Regions from separate parts of the Pseudomonas sp. T1.Ur genome, predicted to be linked through region 1. Evidence: predicted binding sites of a transcription regulator. Region 1 holds the regulator's gene; the other holds the start of a gene.

What was found. Region 1 encodes FliA, which starts transcription of late flagellar genes. Its sites were predicted from a motif close to CTAAAGTTTNNNNNNNNNNNGCCGNTAA; they were not measured.
Region 2: a site for FliA is predicted at 2,590-2,617, ahead of M8Q45_RS22770 (methyl-accepting chemotaxis protein). Genes of this name have one in related genera too.

The regions. Positions count from the first base shown of each region.
Region 1 covers NZ_JAMGSN010000001.1:1,084,456-1,089,060, forward strand. The annotation lists gene flhF (flagellar biosynthesis GTPase FlhF) at 1-738, shown strand, start outside; gene fleN (flagellar synthesis regulator FleN) at 855-1,685, shown strand; gene fliA (RNA polymerase sigma factor FliA) at 1,682-2,425, shown strand; gene M8Q45_RS05070 (chemotaxis response regulator CheY) at 2,593-2,964, shown strand; gene M8Q45_RS05075 (protein phosphatase CheZ) at 2,983-3,768, shown strand; gene M8Q45_RS05080 (chemotaxis protein CheA) at 3,799-4,605, shown strand, end outside.
Region 2 covers NZ_JAMGSN010000001.1:5,157,292-5,161,896, forward strand. The annotation lists gene M8Q45_RS22760 (16S rRNA (uracil(1498)-N(3))-methyltransferase) at 1-322, shown strand, start outside; gene M8Q45_RS22765 (HAMP domain-containing methyl-accepting chemotaxis protein) at 440-2,344, shown strand; gene M8Q45_RS22770 (methyl-accepting chemotaxis protein) at 2,660-4,576, shown strand.

The DNA.
Region 1 (4,605 bases):
CAGGCCTGGCGCATGCTGCTGGCGCACCTGGCGCGGATGATCGCCACGCCGGAAGTCGAGCCATTGGAAGAGGGCGGTGTCATTGCCATGGTCGGCCCGGCCGGCATGGGCAAGACCACCACCCTGGCCAAGCTCGCGGCCCGTTATGTCCTCAAGTACGGCGCCCAGAGTATCGCCCTGGTGAGCATGGACAGTTTCCGCATCGGCGCCCAGGAACAACTCAAGACCCTGGGGCGGATCCTCAATGTGTCGGTGACCCATGTGGATCCGGGCCAGTCCCTGGCCCAGGCGCTGGAACCGTTGATGCGCAAGCGCGTCGTGCTGATCGACACCGCTGGCCTGCAAGCCAGCGATCCGGCCCTGCGCATGCAGCTGGAAAGCCTGGCCGGACGTGGCATCAAGTCAAAAAATTATCTCGTGTTGGCAACCACCAGCCAGAAACAGGTTCTAACCGCCGCATACCACAGCTACAAACGCTGCGGGCTGGCCGGCTGCATCCTGACTAAGCTGGACGAAACGGCAAGCCTGGGCGAGGTGTTGAGCCTGGCGATCGGTCATGAACTACCGGTGGCCTACCTGACCGACGGGCCGCGGATCCCGGATGATTTGCATCTGCCGCGCCGTCATCAATTGGTCAGTCGTGCCGTGAGTGTGCAAATGCAGGAAGAACCCAGCGAAGAAGCCATGGCTGATATGTTCGCTGATATCTACCACAGTCCGACCAAGCAGGTTGGCTGAGGTATTCATGAATATTTTTTGTACCTACATCGATGGTCTGCCATGCATTGTTCCATATGTGAACGCGCAGCCAGTAATGTGGCCTCCGTCTAAGTAAGACAAGGTAAAGAACGAACATGGGCAGCATGCATCCCGTACAGGTGATCGCGGTGACCGGCGGCAAAGGTGGCGTCGGCAAGACTAACGTGTCAGTGAACTTGTCCCTGGCCCTGGCAGAGCTAGGCCGACGGGTCATGTTGCTGGACGCCGACCTGGGCCTGGCGAACGTCGACGTGCTGCTGGGGCTGACACCCAAGCGCACCCTGGCGGACGTGATCGAAGGCCGCTGCGAACTGCGCGACGTGCTCCTGCAGGGGCCCGGCGGGATTCGCATCGTGCCGGCCGCTTCCGGCACCCAGAGCATGGTGCACCTGACCCCGGCGCAGCACGCTGGCCTGATCCAGGCTTTCAGCGACATCGGCGATAACCTCGATGTGCTGGTGATCGACACGGCTGCCGGCATCGGTGACTCGGTGGTCAGTTTTGTCCGCGCCGCCCAGGAAGTCCTGCTGGTGGTCTGCGACGAACCGACGTCCATCACCGATGCCTACGCCCTGATCAAACTGCTTAACCGCGACTATGGCATGAACCGGTTCCGCGTCCTGGCCAACATGGCCCAGAGCCCGCAGGAAGGACGCAACCTGTTCGCCAAGTTGACAAAGGTCACGGATCGCTTCCTGGACGTCGCCCTACAATACGTCGGCGCAGTGCCTTACGACGAAAGCGTACGCAAGGCGGTCCAGAAGCAACGTGCCGTATATGAAGCCTTTCCACGTTCCAAATGCGCGCTGGCGTTCAAGGCGATCGCCCAGAAGGTCGATACCTGGCCACTGCCGGCCAACCCACGCGGGCATCTGGAATTTTTCGTCGAGCGTCTTGTGCAACAAACAGCAGGGCCCGTGTTATGACAGCCAGCGGTTACAACCATCTCTACAAAAAATCGGCACGGGACGCCCAATACGAATTGATCGAGCGTTACGCGCCATTGGTCAAGCGCATCGCCTATCACTTGCTGGCACGCTTGCCAGCCAGCGTCCAGGTCGAAGACCTGATCCAGGCAGGCATGATTGGCCTGCTGGAAGTGGCGAACAAATACGACGCGAGCAAAGGCGCCAGTTTCGAGACGTATGCCGGTATCCGCATTCGCGGCGCCATGCTCGATGAAGTCCGCAAGGGCGACTGGGCGCCGCGCTCGGTGCACCGCAATACCCGTATGGTCAGTGACGCGATTCGCGCGATTGAAGCTAAAACCGGGCGTGACGCTAAAGATCATGAGGTTGCGGCCGAACTCCAATTGAGTCTCGACGATTATTACGGGATTTTGAACGATACCTTGGGCAGTCGCCTGTTCAGTTTCGACGACCTGTTGCAGGACGGCGAACACGAGGGGCTGCATGAGGATGGCGCAAGTGCTCACATGGAGCCATCGCGCGACCTGGAAGATGAACGCTTCCAGAGTGCGTTGGCCGAAGCGATTGCCAATTTGCCGGAGCGTGAGCGACTGGTCTTGGCGCTGTACTACGACGAAGAGCTGAACCTCAAGGAAATCGGTGAGGTCCTGGGAGTCAGCGAATCGCGGGTCAGCCAGTTACACAGCCAGTGCGCGGCCCGTTTACGGGGGCGTTTGGGGGAGTGGCGAGCACGCTGACAGGCGGTGCGGAGATGCTGCGAGCGGGGCAGGCATGGCAAATGCCACGCCAGTCTCCATCCGTTGTGCTCCAGACCGTTGTCGAGTGTTGTGCCGGATTGATTGAAATGGCGCGTTCAGGTGCTGGGCGCGTTTAAGACTGCTTGGAGGTCGAATTGGACAAGAACATGAAAATCCTCATCGTTGATGACTTCTCAACGATGCGGCGGATCATAAAAAACCTGTTGCGTGACCTTGGGTTCACCAACACGGTCGAGGCCGACGATGGCACTACTGCCATTCCGGTTCTCAACAGCGGGAGCATCGACTTTCTGGTGACTGACTGGAACATGCCTGGCATGACCGGTATCGACTTGCTGCGCCATGTGCGCGCCGACGAAAAACTCAAGCATCTCCCGGTGCTGATGGTCACTGCCGAAGCCAAGCGCGAGCAGATCATCGAAGCGGCCCAGGCCGGTGTAAACGGCTATGTGGTCAAACCCTTCACGGCCCAGGCGTTGAAAGAGAAGATCGAAAAAATCTTCGAACGCATCGGTTAACGGCGCCACGGGGGAGCTATGGACAACGAATCTTCAATGGGCGATTTCGAATCGACCCTGAAAAAACATGCCCGCGAACTGGTCGACAGCCTTGAAAAGGGCCGCTTCGGCGATGCGGTTCAAATGATTCATGAGCTCAACCAGACCCGGGATCGTGGTCTGTACCAGGAAGTCGGCAAGCTCACCCGTGAACTGCACAGCGCGATCGTCAATTTCCAGATCGATCCGAACATGCCGCAGGCCGAGGAAGTCTCGCAGATTACCGACGCGACCGAGCGCCTTGGCTATGTGGTCAAGCTGACCGAAGCCGCGGCCAACCGCACCATGGACCTGGTGGAAAGCGCAACGCCCCTGGTCAACGGCCTGAGCGAGGAAGCCCAGGCGTTGAGCACCGATTGGGGACGGTTCATGCGTCGCGAAGTCGGCGCCGAGGAATTTCGGGAGCTGGCCCGGCGGGTCGACGGTTTCCTGACACGCAGCAGCGCCGAGAACCGCGCCGTGGCAAGCAACCTCAACGACATTCTGTTGGCCCAGGATTACCAGGACCTCACCGGCCAGGTAATCAAGCGCGTGACCCAACTGGTCACCGAAGTGGAAAGCAATCTGCTCAAACTGGTGTTGATGGCTAGCCAGGTCGACCGCTTTGCCGGCATCGAACACGACCGTGAAGCGATGCTTGCTGAAAAAGATCCACAAAAACATCTCTCTCAGGGTGAAGGTCCGCAGATTCATGCCGATAAAAGAGAAGACGTTGTGTCCGGTCAGGACGATGTGGACGATTTGCTGTCCAGCCTTGGATTCTAGTTTTTAGCCCTATTTTAGGAGCAGCCATTAATGAGCTTCGGCGCCGATGAAGAGATCCTTCAGGATTTCCTGGTTGAGGCCGGCGAGATTCTAGAGCAACTGTCCGAACAGCTGGTCGAGCTGGAAAGCCGACCTGATGATGCGGATCTGCTCAATGCAATTTTTCGCGGTTTCCACACTGTAAAAGGAGGCGCCGGCTTCCTCCAGCTCAACGAGCTGGTGGAGTGCTGCCACATTGCCGAGAACGTGTTCGACATCCTGCGCAAGGGGGAGCGTCGCGTCGACTCGGAACTGATGGACGTGGTGCTCGAAGCGCTGGATGCGGTCAACAGCATGTTCAGCGAAGTGCGCGAGCGCTCGCCGATCACCCCGGCCACGCCCGAGCTGCTTGCCGCGCTGTCGCGCCTGGCCGAGCCGCAGTCGGCTGACGAAGCCGCACCGGTGGCCGAGCCTGTTGTGGAAGAGCCGGTCGCCGAGGAATCGGGCGACATCACCGATCATGAATTCGAATCGCTGCTGGACTCGCTGAACGCCGTCAAGGCCGAAGCCGAGGCGCCTGCCGCACCTGCTGCGCCAGCCGCCGATGCCGCTGCCAGCGATGAAATTACCGACGATGAGTTCGAGTCGCTGCTTGACCAGTTGCACGGCAAGGGCCAGTTCGCCCCCGATGCGGTCGCAGCGCCGGCGGCCCCGGCTGCGCCAAAGGCAGCGGGGGATAACTCCGACATTACCGACGACGAATTCGAAGCCTTGCTCGACCAGTTGCACGGCAAGGGCAACTTTGCCGTCGATGCGCTGGATTCGGCCATCGCCTCCGCGCCGAGCCCGGCCAAGCCA
Region 2 (4,605 bases), 4.1 Mb from region 1:
ACAACTGATCCTGGGCCTGGAGCAGGCCCGGGACAGCGTGCTGCCGGAAATCGTCATCGAGAAGCGCTTCAAACCCTTCGTCGAGGATCGCCTGCCCGCCCTCGTCGATGGCACCCTCGGGCTGGTCGGCCACCCCGGCAACCACCCGCCCTGCCCGCGGGCACTGACCGAACCGGTGACCCTGGCAATCGGCCCCGAAGGCGGTTGGATTCCCTATGAGATCGACTTGCTGGGCAAGGCCGGCTTGCAGCCGGTGCAGCTTGGTGAGCGGATCCTGCGGGTCGAGACCGCCGTCACGGCCCTGCTCTCACGGCTGTTCTAACTCCCGTAGCTTGCTACGGTGTTACAAACTTATTCAGCTCATTTCTCCAGTTCCGCCAAAAACGTGCCGATACAACTACTATAAAAAAGCAGTTCCGCCCTTCAAGGGAGTACCGGTATGTTCCGATGGCTAGGTAACGTAGGCGTTAATCGCAAACTCGGCTTCGGTTTCGGCTTGGTACTGCTCTTGACCGTGATGATCGCTTTCACCGGTTGGACCGGCCTGAGCAAGGTGATTGCTCGTGGCGACACGCTGGGACTTATCGCCAGCCTGAACGACCTGACCAAGGACCTGCGCTCCGCGCGCATGGATTATGACGCGACCCGTGGCGAAAAAGGCCCGGGTGACCTCAACGATCTCCTCGGTAAATTGGAGCCTGGGCTACAGAGCGTCCGCCAGTCGATCAGCGAGCCGGCCGATGTGGCGATCATCGACAAGCAGTTGGCGGCTGTCGCCGAGTACAAGACGGTCGTCGCCGATCTGGTCCGCGCCACCGCCAGTCGCGAGGATGCCCGCAGCAAACTGGGCGCCAGCGCCGATAACGCGGTGGCCCATGTCGCCGACGTTGAAAACGCCATGCTGCAAGGCGATAGCGTTCCACGACTCGGCGGTGTGTCGAGCCTGGCGAAAGCACTCCAGCAGGCCCGCTATCAGGTTCGTGGGTACACTTACAGTGGCCAGGCCAGCGCCGAGCAACCCGCGCTGGATGCCATCGATAATGCGATGAAAACCCTCGACAGTCTTGCACCGCAACTGGCCGATGAACACGCCGCCAAGCTGCAGCAGGCCAGCGCATCGTTCAAGGCTTATCGCGCAGCGGTCAGCCAGTTCCGTGACGCCCAGACGGCCAACGCAGCTGCCATCAAGCGCATGTCCGACCTGGGAGTCGTGCTACGCAAGGCCAGCGCAGATCTCACCGCCTCCCAAACGTTGGTGCGCAATCACGAAGCGGCCCAGGCCGACACCCTCCTGATATCGGCCGCAGCGCTGGCCCTCCTGTTCGGCGTGATCGCAGCCCTGATAATCACCCGGCAGATCGTCGACCCGCTGGGCCAGACGCTCAAGGTGGCCGAACACGTGGCCGCAGGCGACCTGACCCACAACCTCACCTCCGAGCGCCGCGACGAACTGGGCCAGCTGCAGCGTGCCATGCAAGGCATGACCGTGGGCCTGCGGCAATTGATCGGCGGCATCAGCGAAGGCGTCACGCAGATTGCCAGTGCCGCCGAGCAGCTCTCGGCCGTCACCGAGCAGACCAGCGCCGGAGTCAGCAGGCAGAAAGTGGAAACCGACCAGGTCGCCACCGCCATGCACGAAATGACGGCCACCGTGCAGGAAGTGGCGCGTAATGCCGAGGAAGCCTCCGAGGCCTCCCTCGCCGCCGACCAGCAGGCCCGCGAGGGGGACAAAGTGGTGGGCGAAGCCATCGCCCAGATCGAACGCCTGTCCAGGGAAGTGAGTAACTCTACCGAAGCGATGGGTCAGCTCCAGCGCGAAAGCGACAAGATCGGCAGCGTCCTGGACGTAATCAAGTCCGTCGCCCAACAAACCAACCTGCTGGCCCTCAATGCGGCCATCGAAGCGGCCCGTGCCGGTGAAGCCGGTCGCGGTTTCGCCGTGGTGGCCGATGAAGTCCGCAGCCTCGCCCAGCGCACCCAGAAATCCACCGAGGAAATCGAAGAATTGATTGCCGGCCTGCAGACGGGCACCGAAAAGGTCGCGAGCAGCCTGGGCAGCAGCCGCGGCCTGACCGATAGCAGTGTCGAACTGACCCGCCGCGCCGGCGGTTCCCTGGAGAACATCACCCGCACCGTCTCGGCGATCCAGGCAATGAACCAACAGATCGCCGCCGCCGCCGAGCAACAGAGCGCCGTGGCCGAGGAGATCAACCGCAGCGTGCTGAACGTCCGCGATGTATCCGAGCAGGCCTCCGCCGCCAGCGAAGAGACCGCCGCCTCCAGCGCCGAGTTGGCACGGCTGGGGGTTCACTTGCAGACGCTGGTCGGGCGCTTCAAGGTCTGACCAAAAGGGCCGGCATAAACCTGTGGCGAGGGCGCTTGCTCCCGCTCGGCCTGTAGGAGCTGGCGAAGCCTGCGATCTTTTGATCTTTTGATCTTTTGATCTTTTCGCTTGAGATTCAAGTGTTGTTGGAAAGATCGCAGCCTCGTTGCACTCGGCAGCTCCTACACAGCTCCTACACAGCTCCTACACAGCGGCTACAGGCCAAGCAGGAGCAAGCGCCCTCGCCACGAAATCTTGACAATCCCCTACAGATCCCGCCCAAGCTGCCGATACAGCTGCCATAAAACCAATTCAGCGCTCCAAGGGAGTATCAGCATGTTCCGGTGGCTTGCCCAGGGTCTGGGAAATGTAAGCGTGAATCGCAAACTCGGCGCAGGCTTCGGCCTGGTGCTGCTCCTCACCTTGATGATCGCGTTCACCGGCTGGTCCGGCCTGGGCAATGTCATCAGCCGGGGCGACAAGCTCGGGTTCATTGCCAGTCTCAACGACCTGAGCAAGGACTTGAACCTGGCCAGCATCGACTACAACACCACCCGCGGCGAGAAAGGCCCGCAGCAGGTCAACGACTTGCTGGGCAAGCTCGATGCAGGCCTGAAAACCGCTCGCGAATTGATCGAACAGCCCGCCGACATCGCGCTGATCGACCAGCAACTGGCCGCCGTCGCCGAGTACAAAAGCGCCTTCGCCCAGATGACCCGCGCCACCGTCAGCCGCGAGGACGCCCGCAGCAAGCTCGGCGCCAGCGCCGACAATGCCGTGGCCCGCGTCGCCGAAGTCGAGAAATCGCTGCTGCAAGCAGGCGACATCACGCCATTCAACAGCGTGGTCACCCTGAGCAAAGCGGTCCAACAGGCCCGCTACCAAGTTCGCGGCTACACTTACAGCGGCAAGAGCGAGGCCCAGCAACCGGCCCTCGATGCCATCGACACCGTCCTCAAACTGCTTGCGCGCCTTCCGGACCAACTTCCCGAGGAGCACGCCGCCAACCTGCAGCAGGCTAGCGACTCGTTCAACCTTTATCGTGCCGCGGTCGCCCAGTTCCGTGACTCACAGATCGATAACGCCGCGGCACTGCAGCGCATGAGCGAGCAAGGCCAGATCCTGATCGACTCCAGCCAGAAGCTCACCGTGTCACAGACCGCCGTGCGCGACCGCGACACCGCCCAAGCCAAGAGCATCCTGATCGCAGCCGCCGCCCTGGCCCTGCTATTTGGCGTGATCGCCGCTCTGCTCATCACTCGGCAGATCGTCGGTCCCCTGGATGAGACCCTGAAGGTGGCAGAACGCGTCGCCGCGGGTGACCTGACCCATAACCTCACCTCTGAACGCCGCGACGAACTCGGCCAACTGCAACGCGCCATGCAACGCATGACCGTGGGCCTGCGGCAATTGATCGGTGGCATCGGTGAAGGGGTTACCCAGATCGCCAGCGCCGCCGAACAGCTGTCGGCCGTGACCGAACAGACCAGCGCCGGTGTGAACAGTCAGAAAGTGGAAACCGATCAGGTCGCCACGGCCATGCACGAAATGACCGCCACGGTGCAGGAAGTCGCGCGCAACGCCGAAGAAGCTTCCGAAGCCGCCGTCGCCGCCGACCAACAGGCCCGCGAAGGCGACAAGGTGGTCGGCGAAGCCATCGCCCAGATCGAGCGCCTGGCCAAGGAAGTGGGCAACTCCACCGCCGCCATGGGCGACTTGAAGCGTGAAAGCGACAAGATCGGCAGCGTCCTCGACGTGATCAAGTCGGTGGCCCAGCAAACCAACCTGCTGGCCCTCAACGCAGCCATCGAAGCGGCCCGTGCCGGGGAAGCCGGGCGAGGCTTTGCCGTGGTCGCCGACGAAGTTCGCAGCCTGGCCCAGCGCACCCAGAAGTCCACCGAGGAAATCGAAGAACTGATCGTTGGCCTGCAGAACGGCACCGAGCAGGTCGCGACCATCATGGACAACAGCCGCAACCTGACCGACAGCAGCGTCGAACTGACCCGCCGCGCCGGGGGCTCGCTGGAGAACATCACGCGTACGGTTTCAGCGATCCAGTCGATGAACCAGCAAATTGCGGCTGCGGCCGAGCAGCAGAGCGCGGTGGCCGAGGAGATCAACCGCAGCGTGCTGAATGTGCGTGATGTGTCGGAGCAGACGGCGTCGTCCAGTGAGGAGACGGCAGCTTCCAGCGCGGAGTTGGCGCGGCTGGGGGTTCATTTGCAGACGTTGGTGGGGCGGTTCAGGGTTTGATGCCCTTTGGGGCTGTTCACTTTGGACTT